Linked DNA regions of Leucothrix mucor DSM 2157. The protein of the gene in region 1 interacts with the protein of each later gene in a pairwise test. Links are inferred from orthologs where the notes say so. Each region holds a gene or a part of one and is shown in the gene's direction. Other genes may lie near its edges.

What was found.
Region 2: the proteins of ssb (region 1) and LEUMU_RS0117650 interact in binary tests that used the Escherichia coli proteins (3 or more experiments, as listed by UniProt). The link is inferred for Leucothrix mucor DSM 2157 from one-to-one orthologs.
Region 3: the proteins of ssb (region 1) and recO interact in binary tests that used the Escherichia coli proteins (3 or more experiments, as listed by UniProt). The link is inferred for Leucothrix mucor DSM 2157 from one-to-one orthologs.

Annotation. Positions count from the first base shown.
Region 1 is NZ_ATTE01000001.1:3,100,236-3,103,138, forward strand. It holds ssb (single-stranded DNA-binding protein), read left to right. Parts: upstream 1-1,160; coding sequence 1,161-1,646; downstream 1,647-2,903. Other genes in the region: LEUMU_RS26120 (outer membrane protein assembly factor BamE), read left to right, coding at 1-221; LEUMU_RS0114020 (hypothetical protein), read left to right, coding at 330-980; LEUMU_RS0114030 (CDGSH iron-sulfur domain-containing protein), read left to right, coding at 1,774-2,025; LEUMU_RS0114035 (YhbY family RNA-binding protein), read right to left, coding at 2,017-2,310; rlmE (23S rRNA (uridine(2552)-2'-O)-methyltransferase RlmE), read left to right, coding at 2,336-2,903. UniProt on the Escherichia coli protein: Plays an important role in DNA replication, recombination and repair. Binds to ssDNA and to an array of partner proteins to recruit them to their sites of action during DNA metabolism. Acts as a sliding platform that migrates on DNA via reptation.
Region 2 is NZ_ATTE01000001.1:3,873,383-3,876,360, forward strand. It holds LEUMU_RS0117650 (primosomal protein N'), read left to right. Parts: upstream 1-368; coding sequence 369-2,588; downstream 2,589-2,978. Other genes in the region: LEUMU_RS28225 (OmpA family protein), read left to right, coding at 1-353; LEUMU_RS28230 (SPOR domain-containing protein), read left to right, coding at 2,693-2,978.
Region 3 is NZ_ATTE01000001.1:2,406,616-2,409,615, reverse strand. It holds recO (DNA repair protein RecO), read left to right. Parts: upstream 1-1,152; coding sequence 1,153-1,848; downstream 1,849-3,000. Other genes in the region: cysM (cysteine synthase CysM), read left to right, coding at 2,358-3,000; acpS (holo-ACP synthase), read left to right, coding at 1,978-2,355; era (GTPase Era), read left to right, coding at 260-1,153; rnc (ribonuclease III), read left to right, coding at 1-263. UniProt on the Escherichia coli protein: Involved in DNA repair and RecF pathway recombination.

The DNA of each region.
Region 1 (2,903 bases):
AAGGCAATGCACTAGAGCAAGATACTATTTCTCAAATAAAGCCCGGCATGCCAAGAGCAGAAGTGATCAGTATTTTAGGCTCACCGCTGATGCAGGATGATTTCACGACGAATCGCTGGGATTATCTGTACTACTCAATTGAGCGCGACCAACGCAGCCAACAAAAAAATCTGTCTATCTATTTCAGTGATGGGATTGTGAGCAAGGTCAGTCAGGAATAAAATCAGCATTTAGTACCTTCGGATCACCGCTCTGCCAGGGATGGCGGATCACTAGCTATGTACCCTGTTAAGGGTATGAGCTAAGCAGAATTGAAAAAGGACAGACTCGTGCGTAAAAATCCACTGTTATACAGCGACCACGCTGAACCCCAAGAAATCTTCGAAGCGACCCCTCTTCCCGAGGAGCCACGCTCTTTTTTCTTCTACATCATTATTCTTGCCAACTCTCTATTGGTGCTCTTTGTATTGGGAGTGATTTGGTTTCTCTTTTTGAAGTCTCCGGACTTGGAGCTTAAGTCACTAACCGACCGTTTCTTAGGAGGCTCTGAGCAACCCACTATGATCATCGAGTCACCGAGTAACTCCGGCACTGAGACCAATGCTGCATCATCAAAGCAAGCTCAAGACGAAATTCAGCAAGCCAGATTAAAGCAGATGCGAGAGCAAGAGGAGCTAGCAGCAGAGCGTAACCGGCTTGAGCAGCTGCGACTGGAGCTTGAAGCCGAAAAACAACGAGCGGATTCACTGCAAGGTGCATTACCCGTCATAAGTAACAAAGCCGAAGAGGCCGTTGAAACCTCAACAATTACTATCACATCTGAGACAAAAGTAGAAAGTGCACCGGAACCCGAACCAACCATCGTTCCAAATGCTGCCAGAGAAATTCCACCAGTGCCAATTGATACTAATGATATGAAGTCTCAGATGGACATAATTATAGAACAACTCAATCAGGGGAATCCGGCAAAACAACAATAGGCACGGATACATTCCTCCCAAGCAGGAATCCATTCGTAGCAAACTAGCCCATTGAGTTCTGGATGGTGTTAACATATCGGGTTGACGTTTTAATCGAGTAAATACTCGAACTCTGAAGCGAAGACAGTATAATGTTCCGCTGAAAAACGAATAACGATACTCCAATACAAGGAATTAATAATGGCCAAAGGCATTAATAAAGTCATCCTGGTAGGCAATCTGGGTACTGACCCAGAAGTCAAATACATGCCAAGTGGTGGTGCAGTCACTAACTTCAGTCTGGCCACGACCGATAGCTGGAAAGATAAAACCTCTGGCGAGCGTGTCGACAAGACAGAATGGCATCGGGTAGTGTTCTTCAATCGTCTGGCTGAGATTGCGGGTGAATACCTGAAAAAGGGTTCACAAGTTTATATCGAAGGAAGCTTGAGAACTCGCAAATGGCAAGATCAAGGTGGACAAGATCGTTACACCACTGAGATTGTTGGCTCTGAGATGCAAATGCTGGGTAGCCGCAGTGGCGGCAATAGTGAATTTGATCAGTCTCAATCACGCCCTGCGCCACAGAAAAGCCGCCCTCAGCAGTCTGCGCCTCAAAACCAGTCACGCCAAGCGCCACCGCCAGCACAAAACTTTGATGATTTTGATGATGATATCCCGTTCTAAACAGCACTTGGGATACACCTGAAAGAATTAGTAGCCGTGTATACGCACCTGCAGAGCCTTTATATATAGGGGCTCTGCGTTGTCGTTGAATCATTCATGAATCGCAACACATTTAGGATTTTACGCTATGTCCCACAAATCCAATCCTGTTATTGCTAAAAAAGGGCCTTACGTTGTTGAGCTTGAAGCCGGCAAAACCTATTACTGGTGTTCTTGTGGTCGATCCGAGAAGCAACCATTTTGTGATGGCTCTCACGCTAATACTGATTTCACACCATTAAAGTTCACGGCCGAAGAAAGCAAGAAGTACGGGCTCTGTGGTTGTAAATATACAAAGCATGCACCTTTCTGCGACCGCGAGCACAGCAAGTTAGACTAAATTGCGAAAAATTGATGGCTTGTCTTTGTTTTCACGATAAAACAATGCCACATTACCAATACGCTGGACCAGCATGGCTTTATGCTGCTCCGCCAATGATTGAATCAGCTCATCGCGCTGCTCCCGATCACCGAGATTAATCTTTAGCTTAATTAGCTGATGATAATCCAGTGCGATTTCAATTTCGTTGTTAATACTCTCTTTCATACCGTGTTGCCCAACGGTAACGACCGGGCTTAAAGTATGACCGAAAGACTTGAGTTGTTTGATCTGTTTAGTATTCATTTCCATCCCTGAATTGTATGACGTTATGGCTAGAAGCAAAAGCAGTACTCGCTGGTTAAAAGAGCATTTTGATGATGAATTTGTAAAACTCTCCCAAAAAGAGGGATATCGCTCGCGTGCGGTCTACAAACTCAAAGAAATTCAGGAGAAGGATCGCCTGATACGCCCCGGCATGAAGGTGGTTGACCTTGGAGCAGCTCCAGGCGGTTGGAGCCAATATGCAGCCCAAATCATCGGGACTAATGGCCGAGTTGTCGCCAGCGATATCCTACCCATTGACCCGCTACCTTTTGTCGAGTTTATACAGGGTGATTTTACCGAACAGAGTATTCTCGATGAAATTCTGCTTTTGATGGGAAATGATAAAGCCGATGTTGTAATTTCAGATATGGCCCCCAACTTAAGTGGGAATGATGCAATTGATCAACCCGGCTCGGTTTACTTATGTGAGCTGGCTTTGGATATGGCAAGGCAGATTTTGGCACCAAATGGTTCCATGGTCGTTAAGCTGTTTCAGGGTGAAGGCTCTGATCAATACATACAGGATGTAAAACGTAGCTTCAAACAAGTGAAAATACGCAAACCCAAGGCAT
Region 2 (2,978 bases), 770 kb from region 1 along the record:
TAAGCGGTGGAACCACATTCCAACTCAATAGCTCAAAGCTTAATAAAGCTGGGCGCGATAGCCTTGCCCGTTTGGCAGGCACATTAAAAGCACCCGATACAACCGTGACGCGCATCCTCATTGAAGGGCATACCGATAGCAGCGGAAACGCCGCTTACAACCAGTCCTTATCACTTAAACGTGCCAATGCGGTTGCTGATTATCTGGCACAACAAGGCATCGTACGATCATCCATGGAAACGATTGGCCGAGGTGAAAGCCAGCCAATTGCGGACAACAAAACCAAAGCAGGTCGTGCGCAAAACCGTCGGGTTGAAATCACCGCCAGTGGAACCAGACAGAGTACCCGCTAAACGGTAAATGTTGGAATGCCCAATACATCCAGAGTAGTCCGAGTCGCTATTCCCCGACCGCTCTATCAAGCTTTTGATTATCAATGTGATATTGATCCACTACCCGGCCCTGGCTACCGGGTACGGGTTCCTTTGGGCAACCGTTTTAGCATGGTTGGCATCGTGCTGGAATCTGCCATCGACAGTGAGTTTGATAAGCTAAAGCCAATTGAGGCAGTCCTGGATGAGGAACCATTATTTGATAAGGAACTGCTGGAGCTGTTGCAATGGGCCAGCCTCTATTATCACCACCCGATTGGTGAAGTTCTGTTTACCGCCCTACCAAAACGCTTGCGTGAAGGTCGGGAGCTAGTTCAAAACTATCGTTGGGTGCTGAATGATACCGACACGGAAGCTGCGTTAAAACAACTCAAACGTGCCGCCAGACAGCGCGAGCTATTCGAAAAGCTACAACAACATAGTTTGACCGAAGCACAACTAAGCAGCCAATTGGGCAACAAGTGGAATAAGCCCATGCAACAGCTGTCGGAATATGGCTTTGCACAGCGTGAGCTGATCAATCCAGATGAGCAGCAGCGCCCTGCGATTGAACACCCAAATCAACACCTGATTCACTTAACGGATGAGCAAGAGCAGAGTCTGACGCAACTGGCTGAATGGCAGACCGAGTCACAAGTCAGTCCTGTTTTGCTACACGGCATTACCGGCAGCGGCAAAACAGAAATCTATTTGCGAGCGATTAAATCGGTACTGGAAACCGGCGCTCAGGCTTTGTTGATGATTCCGGAAATCGGCCTAACCCCTCAGCTGTTTCAGCGGTTTTGTGACTTCTTTCCGAATCAAACAGTGGTCGCCCTACACTCTGGATTGAATGACACCCAACGTGCTCAAAGCTGGCAAAGTGCCTATACCGGCGAAGCGGATGTGGTAGTCGGCACCCGATCCTCTGTATTTTGCGGCTTTAAAAAGCTTGGTATTATCATTATTGATGAGGAACACGACGCTTCATTTAAACAGCAAGAAGGCTTTCGGTATCACGCCAGAGATTTAGCTGTGAAACGTGCCCGCCAATTAAATATTCCCATTTTACTGGGAAGCGCCACTCCAGCGCTGGAAACCCTGCTCAATACCGAGCGCCAGCGTTATCACTATTTACAGCTACTCCAGCGACCAGGCACTCGGCAACGCCCTGCAAGTATTGTGCTGGATATTCGGGCGACAACGCTGGAAGCCGGAGTTGCGCCACGCTTGATGAAAGAAGTTGCTGCCGAGATTAAAGATGGCAATCAGGTGATGTTATTTCTGAATCGGCGGGGGTTTGCGCCGGTACTAATGTGTAACAACTGTGGCTGGCATGCGGTGTGCCCTGCTTGTGATACCGAAATGACTTACCACGCTGCGCGCCATATTGTGCTTTGTCATCATTGCGGTCTTCAGCAACGCGTGGGCTCCGACTGCCCTTCTTGCCATCACCCTCAGCTCAATACTCAGGGACATGGAACAGAACGCGTAGAGCATCTGTTATGTTCTCATTTTCCAGATATACCCGTGGTTAGGGTTGATCGTGATACGACTAGCCGCAAGGGTGAAATGGCGCGCAAGCTAGATATCGTCCGATCTGGTGAACCTGTAATCCTGATCGGTACACAAATGCTAACAAAGGGGCATGATTTTCCAAACCTGACTTTGGTCGGTATTTTGGATATAGATCAAGCACTTTTTAGCACAGACTATCGTGCACAGGAACATTTGGCACAACAGATTGTCCAAGTGAGTGGACGAGCTGGTAGAGGGGATAAACCGGGTCGGGTCTTTTTACAGACCAGTCAGCCTCAACATCCGATGTTGAATCAGCTGATTACTCAGGGCTATCGCGCTGTTGCGCAGCAGATTTTGTATGAGCGCAAGGCGTGGCACTACCCTCCGTATGGTTTTCAAGCGTTAGTCCGGGCAAATGCACCGGAGTTCGAAGTGGGGCTACACTTTCTGCAAACGCTCAGGGATGATATTGAAAGCTTACCTGATATTCAGTCTGAAGGGGTGATGTTACTCGGACCGATGCCATCTCCCATGGAAAAACGTGCTAACCGTTATCGCTATCAATTGTTGATTAGTGCGCAGCGCCGATCATCGCTACATTGCTTTCTGGATCAATTAATTAGCGTATTACGGCAGCAGAAAAAAACGAAAGACCTTCGCTATACAGTTGATGTTGATCCTACAAACTTTATGTAAGTTCATGTTTAATCGGTATTAATTTAATTAAATAGCTTGCCTGTTGCCATTCGTGGTGGCACTATGCTAGAGAACTATAGACAATTCGGATATTGAATACTGTCATGCAAAAAGACTTTAAAAACGCAAAGCCTGTTGATTCAGGTTATAAAATGGGCATGGTTTGGATGCTTGCAGGTGTCTTCATGGGCTTGCTTGTGGGCTTAAGCATGTACTTCTACGCCAACCGCAATGCTCCCCTATTCGCTAGCGCGAGTACGGCGATCGCCGACAAAGATCCGTCGGAGCTGAGCCGCGAAGAAAGAATTTTATTGGCCAACGCTCAGAATACTGATGCGTTAGTTGGCAAAGAAACTGCGGAAGGTGTCGTCCCCCTACCGGCTTCTTTGC
Region 3 (3,000 bases), 690 kb from region 1 along the record:
TCCGGAGTCGCCTAAAGAATCTCCCTGAAGAAGATGAGCTAAAAGATCCTAAGAGTCGCTTGCAGGAGTTCTTGCAATCTCGCGGACTGGATTTGCCAGAGTACTCTCTGATTTCCACCACAGGTGATGCGCATCGTCAAACTTTTACGACTGAATGCAAAATTGAAAGTCTGAAGATTAAAACAGAAGGCGTCGCTACTAGCCGCCGCAAAGCAGAGCAGCTATCCGCTGCATCGGCTTATAAACAGGTAACATCTAAATGAATAAGCGCTGCGGTTATGTTGCGATTGTCGGTCGTCCAAATGTCGGTAAATCTACTCTTTTGAATCTGTTAGTAGGCTATAAAATATCGGCGATTGCCAATAAGCCTCAAACTACCCGAACAAATATTCGCGGTATTTTAACGGAAGATTATTATCAGCTAATCTTTACTGATACACCCGGTATTCACCAGCAGTCTAAAAACTTGCTCAACATGACGCTGAACAGTGAAGCGGTTGCCTCGCTGGAGTCAATTGACGCAGCAGTGATGGTAGTTGAAGCACTGAAGTGGACTGATGAAGATGAGTTGGCATTAAAGCGTCTTAAGCATTTGAATGTGCCGGTTTTCTTGCTGGTCAATAAAGTTGATCGGGTGACACCAAAAGAGCGCTTATTCCCGTATTTGGAAAAAGTAGCGGCGAAGTACGCCTTTAAAGAAATCATTCCCGGTTCTGCGACCAGCAAAATTAATATCGATCAACTGACTAAAGCATTAGTTGATGTGATGCCAGAAGACGAATGGATTCATGATGAAGACAGCATTACTGACCAATCAGTGCGCTCTATTTGTGCTGAACTGATTCGTGAGCAATTGGTTGTTAACCTACACCAGGAATTGCCATATTTCACTGCGGTGAATATTGAGCGCTTTGAAGAGACCGAGAAGTTTGTCGAAATTGATGCCACCATTTGGGTTGCTCGTGAGAGTCAGAAAGGTATTATCATCGGTAAGAAAGGTGAGACCTTAAAGCGAATTGGTACTGGCTCGCGTCACTCCATCGAAGAGTTTCTTGATAAGAAAGTCATTATTAAGCAATGGGTTAAGCTGGAAGAAGATTGGCAAAACAACCCACACTTATTGCAAGAGCTTGGCATAATGTCTAACCGCTGATGCAGAGCTCGTTGGGCTATGTGTTACGCACGCGCCCGTATTCTGATACTAGCGTCATTGTTGACGTTTTTACTCAGGATGCGGGCCGTTTTGCGTGTATGAGTCGGCCAGCCAAGCTGCGTGGCAAAGTACAGCGTGGTCATTTGCAGGCATTCAGGTTGCTACAAATGGACTGGCAAGGCCGTGGTGAGATGAGCCGTCTGACGCAGACTGATGAGCGATTCCGGCATCGGGTGCCAGGCGGTCACTTGTTGTACGGCTTGTACTTGAATGAGTTAATTCTTAAGTTGATTCAGCCGCATAGCAATCTGGATCAGCTATTCACACATTATCAGCACACGGTGCATGGCTTGACTCAGGCAGAAGCGCCAATGTCAGCAGTGATGCAGTTTGAATTGTCATTACTAGAAGCATTGGGCCATCCTGTCAATTTATGGCATGACGATGTTCATGGTCATGAAATAGTTGCTGAGCACAGTTATCACTACAGTCTGGGGTCGGGTTTATTGCCTTCCGTTGAGTCTTCCCAAGCAGTGTCAGGCGTGCCTATTCAAGGTGAGCTCTTAGTGGCGCTGCGTACTGATGAGGCTCTGAGTTTAGGGCAACAGCAAAGCTTGCGACGTTTCTTAGATCGTCTCTGGTTACGTATTGTCGGTAAGCCATTTAATAGCCGAAAATTGCTACAACTTCGATAAGTCTCAGCGACATTTCACTTCTAAGGCGTTCTGCCTGAATACAATATCCCAATTCAAGCGACAGGCTTTGGCAATCCGTTTAAAAACAAGCGATAATCGGCACCTTGTATAAAAACCGGTGAGCGGTGAATGATAGTTGGAATCGGAGTGGATATCGTGCAGGTATCACGAGTGAAGCGAGTTTTGGAGCGCCATGAAGGGCGTTTTGCTACGCGCGTTCTGCATACCAATGAAATGGCAGTCTACCAACAACACAGTCAGCCACTTGCTTATTTCGCCAAGCGCTATGCGGCCAAAGAGGCCTTATCTAAAGCCTTGGGAACAGGTATCGCCAAAGGGGTGAATTTCAATGAAATCGAAACTCATCTGGATGAAAATGGCCGGCCACATTTACGTTTACACGGAACGACTTTGGAAAAGGCCGAGCAGTTGGGCGTAAAAAATCTATTTATTTCACTGTCCGATGAGCAGGATTATGCTGTCGCGAACGTGGTTTTGGAGGGATAACAATGAATTATAAAAGCCTTGAAACATTGGTTGGCAATACGCCTTTAGTGCGTTTTCAGCGATTACCGGGAAATACCACTAACACGATTCTGGCTAAGCTTGAGGGTAATAATCCTGGTGGTTCGGTTAAAGACCGTGCGGCATTAAGCATGATCAAGCAGGCTGAAGCACGTGGAGCGATCAAGCCGGGTGATAGTTTGATTGAGGCCACCAGTGGCAATACCGGCATTGCATTGGCCATGGTTGCTGCGATTCGCGGCTATCGCATGAAGCTGATCATGTCTGAAAGCATGAGCGAAGAGCGTCGTGCGTCAATGAAGGCCTATGGCGCTGAGATTATCTCCGTGAGCGCTGCCGAAGGAATTGAAGGTGCGCGTGATCTGGCATTGAAAATGCAGGAAAATGGCGAAGGCTTGGTGCTAAATCAGTTTGCCAACCAAGATAATCCTTTAGCTCATTATCAATCGACTGGCCCCGAAATTTGGCGAGATACTGATGGCGAAATCACGCACTTTGTTAGCGCAATGGGGACCACCGGAACTATTATGGGTACCTCGCGTTTTCTGAAAGAACAAAATTCAGATGTGCAAATTGTTGGCGTGCAGCCTGCAACTGACAGCGATTCCATTCCGGGAATTCGCCGCT